DNA from 4 places in the Pseudomonas sp. NyZ480 genome. Region 2 is predicted to be linked to each of the others. Evidence: riboswitches for the same ligand, from Rfam matches in the RefSeq annotation. Region 2 holds a riboswitch; each other region holds the start of a gene.

Region 1 (3,866 bases), 2.0 Mb from region 2:
TTCGGGGTTGGAGGGGAAGTAGAAGTGCACGTAGGACGCCGTCAGGCGCCCCAGGCGATAGACCGCTTCATTGCCCCGCCCGCCATTGGGGCTGAGTCCTCGGGCGATCGGCTCAAGCTCGGTCATGGTCAGGGAATGGTGGTATGTGTGCCCACGCAAGGTGCCCTCTGGCAGTTCCACAGCCTGCAAGGCCAAGGCGGCAAGGCGTTTCTGCATGATCGCTTCGCCAGGCAGCAGGCCAAGCAACTCGGCCCGCTCGCCCGCCACGTCGGTCAACGCGTCGAGCAGGTACAGCATGCCGCCACACTCCGCCAGCAGGGGCTTGCCTTGCGCGTGGTGGGCACGCAGGGCGTCGAGCATCGAGGTGTTGGCAGCCAATGCATGGTGGTGCAGTTCGGGGTAGCCTCCCGGCAGGTACAGGCTATCGACCAGGGGCATTTCACGGTCATGCAGGGGCGAGAAGAACTCAAGCTGCGCGCCCAGGCTTCGCAGCACGTCGAGGTTGGCACCATAGGTGAAGGCGAACGCTTCGTCCCGGGCCACCCCGATGCGCACGCCAGCCAACGACGACGACAGCTGACGCGGCTCCGGTGCGGCGAAAGTGACCGCCGGTGGCAGGCTTGCGTCGCAACTGGCGCCCAAGGCTTCGGCAGCTGCATCCAGGCGGGCGTCGAGGTCATTCAGTTCACTGGCTTGGACAAGCCCCAGGTGACGACTGGGCAGCTCGATGCCACGCTCGCGGGACAAACCGCCATACCAGCGCAGGCCTTCGGTCAGGCTGCCTTCGAGCAATTGGGCGTGACGCAGGCTGCCGACGCGGTTGGCCAGCACGCCGGCGAACGGCAGGTCGGCCTGGTAGCGCGCCAGGCCCAAGGCCAATGCTCCAAAGGTCTGGGCCATGGCCGTGCCGTCGATCACCGCCAACACCGGCACACCAAAATGACGCGCCAGATCGGCGCTCGAAGGGGTGCCATCGAACAGGCCCATGACGCCCTCGATCAGGATCAGGTCGGCTTCGGCAGCGGCTTCCCATAGCAAGCGACGGCTCTCCTGCGCACCGATCATCCACAGGTCCAATTGGTAGACCGGCGCACCACTGGCCCGCTCGAGGATCATCGGGTCGAGAAAGTCCGGCCCACACTTGAACACTCGTACCTTGCGCCCAAGGTTGCGATGCAGCCGTGCCAGCGCAGCGGTGACGGTGGTCTTGCCTTGTCCGGATGCAGGTGCGGCGATCAACACCGCAGGGCATTGGCGCGCTTGGTTCACAGTTCCACGCCCTTCTGCGCACGGATACCGGCCTGGAACGCATGCTTGAGCATGCCCATTTCGGTAACCGTGTCAGCCATCTCGATCATTTCGGGCTTGGCTGCGCGGCCGGTGACGATCACATGCTGCATTGGCGGGCGAGCCTGGATATCGGCCAGCACCTGGTCGAGATCGAGATAGCCATGCTTGAGGGCGATGTTCAGTTCGTCGAGCACCACGAACTGCACCGAAGGGTCCTGCAGCAACTGCCGCGACACCGCCCAGGCCGCTTCGGCAGCAGCGATATCGCGCTGACGGTCCTGGGTTTCCCAAGTGAAGCCCTCGCCCATGACGTGGTAGCGCACCTGCTCGGGGAAGCGGCGGAAGAACAGCTCTTCTCCCGTGCTGTTGCGGCCCTTGATGAACTGCACCACACCACACTGCATGCCATGGCCCAACGCACGGGCGAGCATGCCGAACGCCGAACTGCTCTTGCCCTTGCCGTTGCCGGTCAGCACCAGCAGCAGGCCGCATTCGTTGGGGGAATTGGCGATGCGCTCGTCGATGATCGCCTTCTTGCGCTGCATACGCGCCAGATGACGTTCGTCGCGTTCGGTGGTTTCGCTCATGAGGGTTCTCCGCAGGCTGACGCCACGCGAGAAGCGGCGGCAGGTCGATAGGCAGGCAGACGGAGGACGCGCAGGGGCCATGACCCGCTCTGGTCACGGTGCACCGCGCATCACCCTCCGTGATGCCGTTGGCAGTATCAGGCCGGTCTCCGGGCTCGTGAGCGGGCCTGTGGCCCTGGCCTGCGCGCCTTCCCGGGCGTTCACCCAGTGGCCCTGCGCGGCCGCGTCTCACCTACCGTTGCGGGGGCAGCGCCGGGCTCGCGTCTTCCGACGCCCACCGGCTTCCCAGTTTCACCCTGCCCAGTCGAGGCTGGCAGGACACCTGAAACACGCGCGAAGGTTAGAGGGTTGGGCCGGGAGCGTCAATCGAAGCGCTCGTTCGACGAGCGGGGTCATTCTCCAGGACGCGGCGCGGCGGTGGCCTGGCGACTTACCTCGGTGACCGCCGCAAGCGCCAGCGCTCGCCGGGGATGCGATCAGCTGATCAGCGGTTCTGCGCCAGGTGGCCTTGGGGAATGACTCGCTTGGCCTGCAGGTAGGCCTTGGCCCAGTAGCTGTTGGACAGGTAGTCCAGGCGCACCGTGCCGCCTGTGGAAGGCGCATGCACGAAGCGGCCTTCGCCCACGTAGATCCCGGCATGGCTCACTTGCGAGCCGCCACCGGTGGCGAAGAACACCAAGTCCCCGGACTGCAGCGCATTGAGGTCCACCGTTGGCGCACGCATGACGATCATTTCGCGGGTCGATCGCGGCAGGCTGATGCCCGCTGCATCGCGGTAGACATAGCCGATCAGGCCACTGCAATCGAAGCCGGAATCCGGCGTGTTACCGCCCCAGCGATAGGGGGTACCGACCAGGCCGATGGCGCGTATGAGCACATCGTCGGCAATCGGCGAAATGTCAGGCTGGGCGTACGGGATCTGTGGCTGAACCACAGGGGCCGGTGCCGGAGCATGGCTGGAACAGGCGGCAAGCAGAGCCACCAGGGAAAGGAATGCGAAGCGCGCCGTCATCGCCATGGCCAGAACTTCCTGTCTGAGACCGTAGGGCCGCAGCCCAAAAGAGTTGAGAATTTAGATTAGACGCTTTCTATAAATGCGCACGGCGGCGAGCTTTTCAGCATCGCCGCCGCGGCAGGGTACATCATTTTGCCATCAGTTGCGCGCGATATTGGTCGGCGCCATCGCCAAGGCTCGCTTGGCTTCGATGAAGGTCTTGCTCCAGTAGCGATCACCGAGGCTGTCGATGCGCACACCACCGCTGCGGCGGCTGCTGGAGTGGATGAACTGGTTGTCACCCAGGTAGATGCCAGCATGGCTGACACGACCACGGCCATTGGTGCTGAAGAACAGCAAATCGCCCGGCTTGAGCTTGTTGCGCGCCACTTTCGGTGCGTCGACGTTGATCATCTCGCGGGTAGAGCGCGGCAAGGTCACACCCGCCTCTTCGCGGAACAGGTAGCCGATGAAACCGCTGCAGTCGAAGCCCGACTTCTCCGAGGTACCGCCGAAACGGTAGCGCGTGCCGATCAACGACATGCCACGTTCGAGAATACTGTCGGCCAGGGCCGGCAATTGGTAAGGCTTGCCGCTGGAGAAAGCCTCCAGGTCATCTTCGGTGGCCAGGTCCTCTTCGCTGAATACCGACGAAGTGGAAGTCTTGGCGTTGATCGCCGACGTCGAGGCGACCGGGGTGTGATCCTGAGGCTGGGAAACCGGGCCATGAGCCGCGCAGCCAAAAAGCAGGGTCACGAGTGCGAGTGGCACGAGGGGTGCGAAGCGCTTCAGCATGGGCACGACCGTGTCTGTAATCCTTTAGAAGGTGGAAACTATGCCTTCTATCGGGACCATTTGCAAATTTTATCGAAAAAGATGTGACTTTTCCGTGACGCTGCTGCAAGCCCCGTATTTCGGGGCTTACCAGCCGAGGGTTTCCTTGAGGAAAGGAATGGTCAGCTTGCGCTGCGCTTGCAGCGACGCTTGGTCGAGAC
Region 2 (3,866 bases):
ATCCTGGGGCATGGGATCTCCATAGGGCTGAATCCACTTGAAACGTTTGCGCAAAGCATGGGCCATTACACCTAAGTCGTCCTGATTTCACGTAACAATAAGTACAAAGTCCCTACATGATTGTTTATGCTGGCGTGCTAATGCCATGTCGCATGGCCATTTCTTCGACAAGTAAACGTCCATGAAAATTGCACTCGTACTCCTTTTCGTCTTCTCGATCGCCTATGTTCACCTGCGCGGTCGGGTACGCCACAAGCTGACCCGTCAGCTGGGCGACCACTCCAGTTTCCTCGCCCCGATCAATAGCTTCCTCTACCTGTTCTCCAAGCATCCAGCCAAGCCCTACCTGCCGGTCGAGGCGTTCCCGGAACTGCAACCGCTCAAGGACCACTGGCAGGAAATCCGTGAAGAGGCCCAGCAACTGCTGCATGCCGGTGCCATCAAGAAATCCGAGAATTACGACGACGTTGGCTTCAACTCGTTCTTCAAGACCGGCTGGAAGCGCTTCTACCTGAAGTGGTACGGCGAAAGCCACCCCTCGGCCATGAGCCTGTGCCCACGCACCACCGAGTTGCTCCAAGGCATCGGCACGGTCAAGGCGGCGATGTTCGCCACCCTACCGCCGGGTGCGAAACTGGTGCGCCACCGCGACCCCTACGCCGGCTCCTACCGCTACCATCTGGGCCTGGATACACCGAACGACGACGGCTGCTACATCGATGTGGATGGCGAAAAGTATTCCTGGCGCGATGGCGAAGCGGTGGTGTTCGACGAAACGTACATCCACTACGCCGCCAATACCACCGATCACAACCGCATCATCCTGTTCTGCGACGTCGAGCGTCCGCTCAAGTACCGCTGGGCGACCGCCTTCAACCGCTGGTTCAGCCGCAATGTCATGGCCGCCGCCGCCGCGCCGAACACCGCCAACGACAAGACCGGCGGCATCAACCGTCTGTTCACCCGCATCTACCGGATCCGTGAGCGCGGCAAGGCGCTGAAGAAGCGTAACCGTACCCGCTACTACCTGGAAAAGTGGGCCGTGGTCGCGGCACTGCTGCTGGTGTTCATCTATATCTGAAGGCTTGGACTACCCTGAAAGCTCCTGCCCAAACCCCAACAAGGTGAAGACGATGAGCATGATGGACTGGGACGCCTACCGTAAGCAGTTGATGGCCGGCATCGGCGATCTCAAGCAACTCTCCCCCGACACCGTGGCCGGCTACATGACGGCCAGCGGTGCGGGTGCCAAGACCAACCACCTGGACGCCAAGACTCGCGAGTTGATCTCCCTGGCCGTGGCGGTCACCACCCGCTGCGACGGCTGCATCGCCGTGCACTCGCAGCAAGCCGTCAAACACGGCGCCACCCGCGAAGAAATCGCCGAAGCCCTGGGCGTGGCCGTCGCCATGAATGCGGGTGCCGCGCTGGTCTACTCGGCCCGGGCACTGGATGCCGTTGGCAAGGCCGACAGCTGAGGCCTGGCGGCGCCGCCCTTGCGCGACGGCGCCGCGTTACTCAGACTGGGCACCTCAGCCCTTGCAGGAACCCGCATGATCCACATCCGCCCCATGACGCCCGAAGACTTCGAGCGCTTCTGGCCAACCTTCCAGGCCGTCATCCAGGCCCGCGAAACCTACGCCTACGACCCTGCCCTCACTTTCGAACACGCCCGGCAACTGTGGCTGGAACTGCCCCTGCATACCCTGGTTGCCGAAGCGAACGGCGAGGTGCTCGGTTCGTATTACCTCAAGGCCAACGCGGCAGGTCCCGGCGCCCATGTGGGCAACTGCGGCTATATGGTTTGCGAAGCCGCCCGCGGGCGCGGCGTGGCGCGGATGATGTGCGAGCACTCGCAAAAGCTGGCACGCCAGGAGGGCTTCCTGGCCCTGCAGTTCAACTCGGTGGTGGCCAGCAACGAAGTGGCCGTGGCGCTGTGGCGGAAACTGGGTTTCGAAACGGTCGGTCGCCTGCCCAAGGCCTACCGCCATGCCCGTCTTGGGCTGGTGGATTGCCTGGTGATGTACAAATGGCTGGCCGACGAACCGGTGGTGGAGAAACCGCCGCTGCTGATCGGGCGCAAGAACATCGAAGCCCGCGTATCACGCCGCCGGGGTCGATAGCGCCATCGGCAATACCGCGCAATCCATTGACGCAGAGCCGTTTCGATGGTCAGATGCGCGCCAGTTTCAGGTGCCCTGCGCCGCCGCGCGCAGGGTGAAACGGGAAGCCGGTGAGTCGAGCTACACGACAAGTCCGGCGCTGCCCCCGCAACGGTAAGCGAGCGAACCCTTCGAAATACCACTGTGCAAACGCATGGGAAGGTGAAGGCTTCACGACCCTCGCAAGCCCGGAGACCGGCCTGGAGCTTCACTTGGCAACCCGCGGTGGGCGGGCGCAGGCCGGTTTGCGCGTGCGCGCCTGCGTGCGTGGCTCACCTTTGCGTGTTTTCCACCGGGATCCATTCATTCCTGCAGCCGTGGAACGACATGTCCCGTATTTACAAGCTTCACACACTGGCGGCCTGCCTGGCCGTGACTTTTCCTGCCCTGGCCGACGAACGAAGTGCCCTGGCCCTGCCCTCCACGGCCATCACCGGCACCCACGATGACGCCGCCGTGGACCTCGCCACCCCGACCCAGGCTGGCTCGCGCCTTAACCTCAGCGCCCTGGAAACCCCGGCCAGCACCAGCAGCATCAGCGCACAACAGATCCAGCAGCGCAACAACCTCACCGTTCAGGATGCAGTCAGCCGCTCGCCCGGCATCTCCTTCATCGGTACCCCAGGCGACGGCGGCACCGGTCTCTCGGCCAGGGGCTTTACCGGGCATGGATCGGTGATGACCCTGTTCGATGGCACACGCCTGTACACGGGCGCGGGCACCCAGACTTTTCCGGTAGACCCGTGGCTGGTCGAGCGTATCGACGTGATCCGTGGCCCGGCCTCGGTGCTGTATGGCGAGGGCGCAACCGGCGCGGTGGTCAACGTGATCCCCAAAAAGCCATTCAGCGGCCAGGTGCAGAACCATCTGCGCCTGGGCTATGGCGCCTGGGACCGTCAGCAACTGGGCCTGGACAGCGGCGGCAGCATCAGCGAGCGCCTCAGCTACCGGGTGACCCTCAACCGCCAGGCAAGCAACGGCTGGGTCGACCGCACCGACTCGCGCAGCCTGGCCCTGGGCGCCGCGTTGCGCTTCGACGCCAACGACGACCTCAGCTTCACCCTGGCCCACGAGCGCGGCGATGCCGAGCCGGCCAACGACTTCGGCACACCCTTGATCGACGGCCACTACCGCTCCAGCCTGCGCAAGAAGAACTACAACATCGACGATGACGTGCAGCGCTACCGTGATGCGTGGACTCGTTTCACCACCGACTGGACCCTCAGCGACCACCTCAGTGCCAGCAACCAGCTCTACTACATCAAGAGCCGCCGCCATTGGCGCAATGCCGAGGCCTACAGCTGGGATGCCGACCGTGACCAACTGCTGCGCCAGAGCTACCTGCAGATCAAGCATAATCAGGAGCAGATCGGCGACCGCCAGACCTTCACGCTCGACCACCGCCTGTTCGGCTTGGCCAGCACCACCCTGGTCGGCGCCGAGTACAACAAGATTCGCTTCAACGTCGACAGCAACTCACCCTACGACGATGTCGGTGGCGACTACGTCGACCCATGGCACCCAACTGCGGCGACGTTCCACAGCAACTCGCCGCTGCGCCCGCAGACGCTGTCCACCACCCACACCTTCGCCCTGTTCGCGGAAAACCGCCTTCGGGTCACCGAGCGCCTCTCGCTGGTGACCGGCGTGCGCCGCGACCAGAACCATATCGACCGCGACAACCTGGTCGACGGCACCCGCAGC
Region 3 (3,866 bases), 1.0 Mb from region 2:
CCCGCGGCAGCGGCCACCACCGCCTGCTTGCCGAGGTTGGCCAGGGTCGCATCGTTGTCCACGCCATGGTCATGCAACACGCCGCAATGGCCGTGACTGGTGTATTCACAGAAACAGGTGTCGGACATCACCACCATCTCCGGCACGGTGTCCTTGCAGATTCGCGCCATGCGCGCGACCAAGCCGTTTTCGTTCCAGGTGTCGCTGCCGGTTTCGTCCAGGTGGTGGGAAACACCGAAAGTCATTACCGACTTGATACCGGCACGGGCATAACGCTCGATTTCCTCGGCGAGTCGTTTCTCCGGGATGCGGTTGACCCCAGGCATGCTGGTGATCGGGACGAAGTCATCGATGCCCTCTTCGACGAAGATCGGCAGGATCAGGTCTTCGAGGCGGAACTCCGTCTCCTGGAACAGGGTACGCAGGGACTCGTTCTGGCGCAGGCGACGAGGGCGAACAACAGGGAAACGGCTGGACATGGAAGCTCCAAGAAATTTGACGACCTACACCATAAGCCTGTCGTGCGTGACTGAAAAGCCAAAATATCGAGATTGTCCCGTGCGCGCCGGGCAATAACGATTATTCAGTGCTGGCGCGGGCGCGACAAAATGTCACCCACCTGAAAAAGCCTGTTCAGGGCTCATTAAATGGTTATAAGATAACGTTTCACTTGATAATGGTTCCTGCCTGCGACCCCCTATGACAAGCGCCATAGCCACGCCTACCCAACTCACCCAGCGCCTGCACAGCATCGATGCCCTGCGCGGCCTGGTGATCGTGTTCATGTTGCTGGACCACGTCCGCGAAACCTTCTTCCTGCACCGCCAGGTAGGCGACCCGATGGACATCGACACCACCGAGCCCTCGCTGTTCGTCAGTCGTACCCTCGCCCATCTGTGCGCCCCGGTGTTCGTCCTGCTCACTGGCCTTTCGGCCTGGCTGTACGGCGAAAAGCACAAGGGCCGCAGCGATGTGTCGGCATTTCTGTTCAAGCGCGGGCTGTTCCTGGTGGCACTGGAGTTCACCCTGGTCAACTTCGCCTGGACCTTCCAACTGCCGCCCACCGTCATCTACTTGCAGGTGATCTGGGCCATTGGCGTGAGCATGATTGCCCTGTCTGTGCTGGTGTGGCTGCCGCGTCCGCTGATGCTCGCCGTGGGCGCTGTCATCGTGGCCGGGCACAACCTGCTCGACGGCCTGCACTTCGAGCCGGGATCGGCTCTGCATGTCCCGTGGGCCATCTTGCATGATCGTGGTTGGTTGACGCTCTCCGACGGCCTGCGCCTACGCACGTCCTACCCGGTGTTGCCATGGATTGGCGTCATCGCCCTGGGCTATGGCATGGGTCCATGGTTCGCCCGCGGCAGCGACGCAGGCCAACGCCAGCATCGTCTGCTGATGGCCGGCGTGATCGCCCTGCTGGGCTTCGTCGTGCTGCGCATGATCAATGGCTATGGCGAGGCCCCCTGGAGCGGTTACCCAACCTTGACGCAGACGGCGATGAGCTTCTTCAACATCACCAAGTACCCTCCTTCACTGCTGTTCCTGGCCCTGACCCTGGGGGGCGGCCTCGTGCTGCTGCGCGTCTTCGAACGTGCCGGCCAGGCTCGCTGGATCAGGGCCTTGGCCGTGTTTGGCGCAGCCCCCATGTTCTTTTACTTGTTGCACCTTTACGTCCTGAAGCTGTTGTACCTGGCCTGCGTCGCCCTGTTCGGGCTGAACCAGGGCCAGTATTTTGGCTTCGACGGGATCGGTGCAGTGTGGCTGGTCGCCGTGCTGCTGGCGGTGGCGCTGTACCTGCCGGTGCGGGCATTTGGCCGCTTGAAGGCGCGTCGCCGCGACATCAGCTGGCTGAAGTACTTCTGATATGACGTTTTCACCCGGCGGCCGAATGGTCTACCATGCGGCCCGCCGGTTTCCACCACGGAATTAATAGGGAATCCAGGGCCAGCTTTCACTGGCCAATCGGAACTGCCCCCGCAACTGTAGGTGCCGAGCCTGCTCCAACCAAGCCACTGGGTCTGCCGATCCGGGAAGGCCGGAGCCGGGCAAGGACGCACCAGTCAGGAGACCTGCCGGCCTACATTCACCAACCGGCGGGGTGTCCGGGATGGCCATCTCCACCCGTTCCCGGGTGCAGCCCCACGCCGTGCGCATGGGGCTTGGCGATGCCTGTCCGTGCGTTCATGCCGTGAACTGTCCGATAGGAGATCGCCCCCACATGCTGCTGCGCTTCACCACCCTGCTTGCAGGCCTGAGCCTCGCCGGCCTGGCCCAGGCCGCTACCACCCACTACCCGCTCACCGTCGACAACTGTGGCCGGCCCCAGACCTTCGCCCAGGCCCCCGAGCGCGCCGTCACCATCGGCCAGGCGGCGACCGAGATCCTCTATGCCCTTGGGCTGGGCGACAAAGTGGCCGGCACTTCGCTGTGGTTCAACAATGTGCTGCCCGAGTACAAGGCGGTGAACGACAAGGTCGAGCGGCTGGCCGACAACGACCCCAGTTTCGAAGCCGTGGTGGGCAAGCGCCCACGGTTGGTGGCGGTGCAATTCGAGTGGATGGTCGGCGCCCAGGGCGTCGTGGCAACCCGCGAGCAGTTCGATGAGCTGAAGATTCCTACGTACCTGCTGCCATCGGACTGCGAAGGCAAGGACAACCTGGTCGGAGCCGACGGTACCCGTCTACAAGCTTTCCAGGTCCAGAGCATCTACAAAAGCGTCAGCCAACTGGCCGAGATCTTCGACGTGCAGGACCGCGGCGCGGCATTGAACGCCGATCTCAAGGCAAGCCTGGACAGTGCCAGAAAGCACGTTGCAGGCAAGGACCTCTCCAACACCAGCGCATTGTTCTGGTTCTCCAGCGCCGACTTCCAGATAGACCCTTATGTGGCTGGTCGCCAAGGGGTGGCTGACTTCATGCTGCGCACCCTCGGTGTGCGCAATGTGGTCGAGTCCAACGAGGAATGGCCGACCGTGGGCTGGGAAACGCTGGCCAAGGCCAATCCAACCTGGCTGATCATTGCCCGCATGGACCGCCGCCGCTTCCCCGCCGACGACTACCAGAAAAAACTCGACTTCCTGCACAACGACCCGGTGACCCGCAACATGGACGCGGTGAAGAACAACCGCATCATCATCCTCGATGCAGATGCCATGCAGGCCGGCATCCGTCTGTTCCGTGGCCTGCAGACTTTGTCTGCCGCCTTCGCCAGCGGCAATGCGGCGCCGTGATGAAGCGTTTGTTGATTTATAGCGTCCTGTCGGCAATGGCCCTGCTCGCCGCCGTCCTGGCCGGCACCGTCATCGGAGAGGCCAACGTATCGTCCAGCGTGGTTTACCAAGTGCTGGCCAACCACCTGTGGCAGGCTGGTTACCCGGTCGACCCGATCGATGCGGGCATCGTCTGGAACTACCGTCTGACCCGCACCCTGGTGGCTGCCGCCTGCGGTGCCGGGCTGGCGACCTGCGGGGTGATTCTCCAGGCATTGCTGCGCAACCCGCTGGCCGAGCCTTACTTGCTGGGCCTCTCGGCAGGCGCTTCGACCGGTGCGGTGCTGGTGGGCTTGCTGGGGTTCGGTGGCATGGCACTGAGCATGTCAGCAGGTGCGTTCCTCGGTGCACTCGCTGCCTTCGCGCTGGTATTGGTGCTGGCCCGCACCAGCGGCTCCACTGGCAACAGCGCCCAGGTCATCCTCGCAGGCATTGCCGGCTCGCAACTGTTCAATGCACTGACTGCCTTCCTGATCACCAAGTCGGCCACCGCCGAGCAGGCGCGTGGCATCCTGTTCTGGCTGTTGGGCAACCTCAGTGGCGTGCGCTGGCCATCGGTGTGGCTGGCACTTCCAGTGGCGCTGGCCGGCCTGGT
Region 4 (3,866 bases), 380 kb from region 2:
AAGTTTGAAGTTTGAAGTTTTGGTTTCTGGATGCGTGAGCATATCCATTTGCCAAGGTGACGCTCAGTCACCTTTCCGCTCTTACAGCGGGTCACTTTTTGGCAGACGCCCCAAAAAGTAACCAAAAAAGTCTGGCTCCTATCATCCGGCCCCTGCGCTGCGCTCCGGGGTTCCCTCGCTCCGGGCTTGCTCCGGGAGGACCGCGCTGAACGGCCCCTCCTGGGCCGCAGCGCTTGACGGGCATCCATGCCCGTCACCTCCCTGCGCAAGCCCTGCGCTCGGCCTCCTAAAGTCGCATTAGGTGGCGCCTGAACTACCGCGCGCTAGAAGCAAGAGCAAAGCGAAGCAAAAGAAAGTCCGCCTCGAATTTATAGTTTTAATGTTGAATGTGCGGCTGGTTTAGCTGTTGTTGTTGTTGTTGTTGTTGTTGTTGTTGTTGGGAGTTGGGAGTTGGTATTTCATGCTCCGCTTTTGCTTTTAATGCGCGATATCCCAGACGCTGCAAATTGCGACGTCAGTAGGCCGAGCGTAGGGCTTGCGGAGGGAGGTGACGGGCATGGATGCCCGTCAAGCGCTGCGGCCCAGGAGGGGCCGTTCAGCGCGGTCCTCCCGGGAGCAAGCCCGTAGCGAGGGAACCCCGAAGCGAAGCGTAGGGGCCGGATGATAGGAGCCAGCGGTTTTTGCCTACTTTTGCCCAAGAGCAAAAGTAGGTCGCCGTAAAGGCGAAAAGGTGAGTGAGCGCCTCCATGGCGAATGGATATTCACGCTATCTGAATGCCGCCCTTAAATCTGTGCTTTGAAGTTTGAAGTTTGAAGTTTTGGTTTCTGGATGCGTGAGCATATCCATTTGCCAAGGTGACGCTCAATCACCTTTCCGCTCTTACAGCGGGTCACTTTTTGGCAGACGCCCCAAAAAGTAACCAAAAAAGTCTGGCTCCTATCATCCGGCCCCTGCGCTGCGCTCCGGGGTTCCCTCGCTCCGGGCTTGCTCCGGGAGGACCGCGCTGAACGGCCCCTCCTGGGCCGCAGCGCTTGACGGGCATCCATGCCCGTCACCTCCCTGCGCAAGCCCTGCGCTCGGCCTCCTGAAGTCGCATTAGGTGGCGTCTGAACTACCGCGCGCTAGAAGCAAGAGCAAAGCGAAGCAAAAGAAAATTTGCCTCGCATTTATAGTTTTAATATTGAATGTGCGGCTGGTTTAGCTGTTGTTGTTGTTGTTGTTGTTGTTGTTGTTGTTGTTCGGAGTTGGTATTTCATGCTCCGCTTTTGCTTTTAATGCGCGATATTCCAGGCGCTGCAAATTGCGACGTCAGTAGGCCGAGCGTAGGGCTTGCGGAGGGAGGTGACGGGCATGGATGCCCGTCAAGCGCTGCGGCCCAGGAGGGGCCGTTCAGCGCGGTCCTCCCGGGAGCAAGCCCGTAGCGAGGGAACCCCGAAGCGAAGCGTAGGGGCCGGATGATAGGAGCCAGCGGTTTTTGCCTACTTTTGCCCAAGAGCAAAAGTAGGTCGCCGTAAAGGCGAAAGGGTGAATGAGCCCCTCCATGGCGAATGGATATTCACGCTATCTGAATGCCGCCCTTAAATCTGTGCTTCAAAGTTTTGGTTTATGGATGCATGGGCATATCCATTTGCCAAAGCGACGCTCAACCACCTTTCCGCTCTTACAGCGGGTCACTTTTTGGCAGACGCCCCAAAAAGTAGCCAAAAAGGTCTGGCGGCATGACTCACCCACATGGGTTACAAATCAGATCACGCACATAGGTAACAGTCTTTGACTGACAGGGTCGGTATTCGAGGTTCTGACCATGCCTTGGCGAGAGCTGAAACCTATGGACCTGAAAATGCTTTTCATCGCGGATTCCTGCAAGGGGCGCCCAGCTTCAGCGCCCTATGCCAGGCCTACGAGATCAGCCGAAAGACCGGCTACAAATGGGTCGAGCGATTGTGCGAACAGTTGACCACCTGCCACCCCACGCGTAGCCTTGCCGCTTCGAGGTTCTTCGGCTGCGCCGAAGCTAAGACGGGAACGCGGTACAAGCCGCGGCTGCCCCCGCAACTGTAAGCACCGACAACGGATCGACACAGCCACTGCGCCCAAGCGCGGGAAGGCGTCATCCCTCAAGCCCCCGCAGAGAGAGGGCGAAGCAGTGCAAGCCAGGAGACCTGCCTCGGACGATTTCGACTTTCAACCGGGCGGGGTGATCCGGTGGCGAATAAGCCCGGCCACTGGCCCGTGGCTCTCGTCCCGCATGCCCGCCATCCTGCCAAGGGCATTGCGACATGAAAACACTGGCCAAGCTACCCGTCACCATCGTCACCGGCTTCCTCGGCTCGGGCAAAACCACGTTGCTCCGGCACATGCTCGACAATGCCCAAGGCCGCCGTATCGCGGTAATCGTCAATGAATTCGGCGAACTGGGTATCGACGGCGAAATTCTCAAGCAGTGCAGCATCGGTTGCACCGAGGAAGAAGCCAGCGGACGCGTCTACGAACTGGCCAATGGCTGCCTGTGCTGCACCGTACAGGAAGAGTTCTTCCCAGTAATGCGCGAATTGGTGGCGCGCCGTGGCGACCTCGACCACATTCTCATTGAAACCAGCGGCCTGGCCCTGCCAAAACCCCTGGTACAGGCCTTCCAGTGGCCGGAAATTCGCAATGCCTGCACTGTGGACGCCGTCATCACCGTGGTCGACAGCCCGGCGGTGGCCGCCGGCACATTCGCAGCCTATCCAGACCAGGTAGATGCCCAGCGCAAGCTCGACCCCAACCTGGACCACGAATCGCCGCTGCACGAACTGTTCGCCGACCAACTGGCCAGTGCCGACCTGGTGGTGCTCAACAAGGCCGACCTGATCGACGCCCAAGGCCTGGCTAAGGTCCGGGCGGAAGTCGCCGAAGAGCTGCCGCCAGCAGTCAAGGTGATCGAAGCCAGCAGCGGTCGCCTGCCACTGGACGTACTACTGGGCGTGGGGGCTGAATCCGAGGCGCATATCGACGGTCGCCGCACCCACCACGATTCGCACCACGATGACGACGACCATGACGATCATGACCACGATGCCTTCGACTCCATCTCCATCGACCTGCCCGAAGCCGATGAAAGCTTGCTGCTCGATGCCCTGACCCAGTTGGTGGTCGAATTCGGCATTCTGCGCGCCAAAGGCTTCGCGGCCATTCCGGGCAAGCCGATGCGCCTGCTGGTGCAGGGCGTGGGCACGCGCTTCGACAAGCATTTCGATCGCGCCTGGCGCGCCGACGAGCCGCGTATCACCCGCCTGGTGCTGATCGGCCAGGAGCTGAACGCCAGTGAACTGGAAGCGCGACTGCGCAAGGCCCTGGGCGCCTGACCCATGCACCTGCTGCGGACCCAGCCCGGCGGTTTCGTGCCGGACGACAGCATCGCCGACCTCGGCCAGACCCCCGCCGACCTGGTGATCCTCTGCAGCGGCGATTCGCACCTGGCGTTGCTCGCCGACACCGCCGAGCAACTGCCGCCTGGCTTCCCCAGCGTACGTCTAGCCAACCCTATGCAGGTGCAGAATCATGCTTCGGTCGACCTGTATGTCGACCAGGTGCTGCGCCATGCCAAGGTGATCCTGGTCTCGCTGCACGGCGGCGTCGGCTACTGGCGCTATGGCGTCGAACAGCTGGTCGAACTGGCAGCGCGCGGGGTGCAGTTGATTCTGGTGCCCGGCGATGATCGCCCGGACCCCGAACTTACCGGTTTGAGCACGGTGGCCCCCGAGCAGGCGGACCGCCTGTGGCACTACCTGCGCCAGGGCGGCAAGGCCAATGCCGTCAACCTGTTCAACTGCATCGCTAGCCAGTGGCTGGGCTGCGACTACGCCTGGGACGAGCCTCAACC

The links. Region 2 has a riboswitch for cobalamin ahead of P3R38_RS15345 (TonB-dependent receptor). Riboswitches for the same ligand answer to the same signal wherever they lie in the genome.
Region 1: another riboswitch for cobalamin. It lies ahead of cobO (cob(I)yrinic acid a,c-diamide adenosyltransferase); the one in region 2 lies ahead of P3R38_RS15345 (TonB-dependent receptor).
Region 3: another riboswitch for cobalamin. It lies ahead of P3R38_RS10715 (ABC transporter substrate-binding protein); the one in region 2 lies ahead of P3R38_RS15345 (TonB-dependent receptor).
Region 4: another riboswitch for cobalamin. It lies ahead of cobW (cobalamin biosynthesis protein CobW); the one in region 2 lies ahead of P3R38_RS15345 (TonB-dependent receptor).

What each region holds. Positions count from the first base shown of each region.
Region 1 covers NZ_CP120626.1:1,346,810-1,350,675, reverse strand. The annotation lists gene P3R38_RS06080 (cobyrinate a,c-diamide synthase) at 1-1,269, opposite strand, end outside; gene cobO (cob(I)yrinic acid a,c-diamide adenosyltransferase) at 1,266-1,877, opposite strand; cobalamin riboswitch at 2,000-2,218, opposite strand; gene P3R38_RS06070 (C40 family peptidase) at 2,362-2,895, opposite strand; gene P3R38_RS06065 (NlpC/P60 family protein) at 3,031-3,666, opposite strand; gene hda (DnaA regulatory inactivator Hda) at 3,793-3,866, opposite strand, start outside.
Region 2 covers NZ_CP120626.1:3,339,451-3,343,316, forward strand. The annotation lists gene thpR (RNA 2',3'-cyclic phosphodiesterase) at 1-12, opposite strand, end outside; gene lpxO (lipid A hydroxylase LpxO) at 182-1,081, shown strand; gene P3R38_RS15335 (carboxymuconolactone decarboxylase family protein) at 1,134-1,478, shown strand; gene P3R38_RS15340 (N-acetyltransferase) at 1,554-2,123, shown strand; cobalamin riboswitch at 2,175-2,381, shown strand; gene P3R38_RS15345 (TonB-dependent receptor) at 2,490-3,866, shown strand, end outside.
Region 3 covers NZ_CP120626.1:2,330,826-2,334,691, reverse strand. The annotation lists gene hemB (porphobilinogen synthase) at 1-479, opposite strand, end outside; gene P3R38_RS10720 (DUF1624 domain-containing protein) at 700-1,866, shown strand; cobalamin riboswitch at 1,896-2,095, shown strand; gene P3R38_RS10715 (ABC transporter substrate-binding protein) at 2,222-3,232, shown strand; gene P3R38_RS10710 (iron chelate uptake ABC transporter family permease subunit) at 3,232-3,866, shown strand, end outside.
Region 4 covers NZ_CP120626.1:2,961,279-2,965,144, reverse strand. The annotation lists partial or broken gene P3R38_RS13530 (IS481 family transposase) at 1,806-1,942, shown strand; cobalamin riboswitch at 1,977-2,186, shown strand; gene cobW (cobalamin biosynthesis protein CobW) at 2,281-3,348, shown strand; gene cobN (cobaltochelatase subunit CobN) at 3,352-3,866, shown strand, end outside.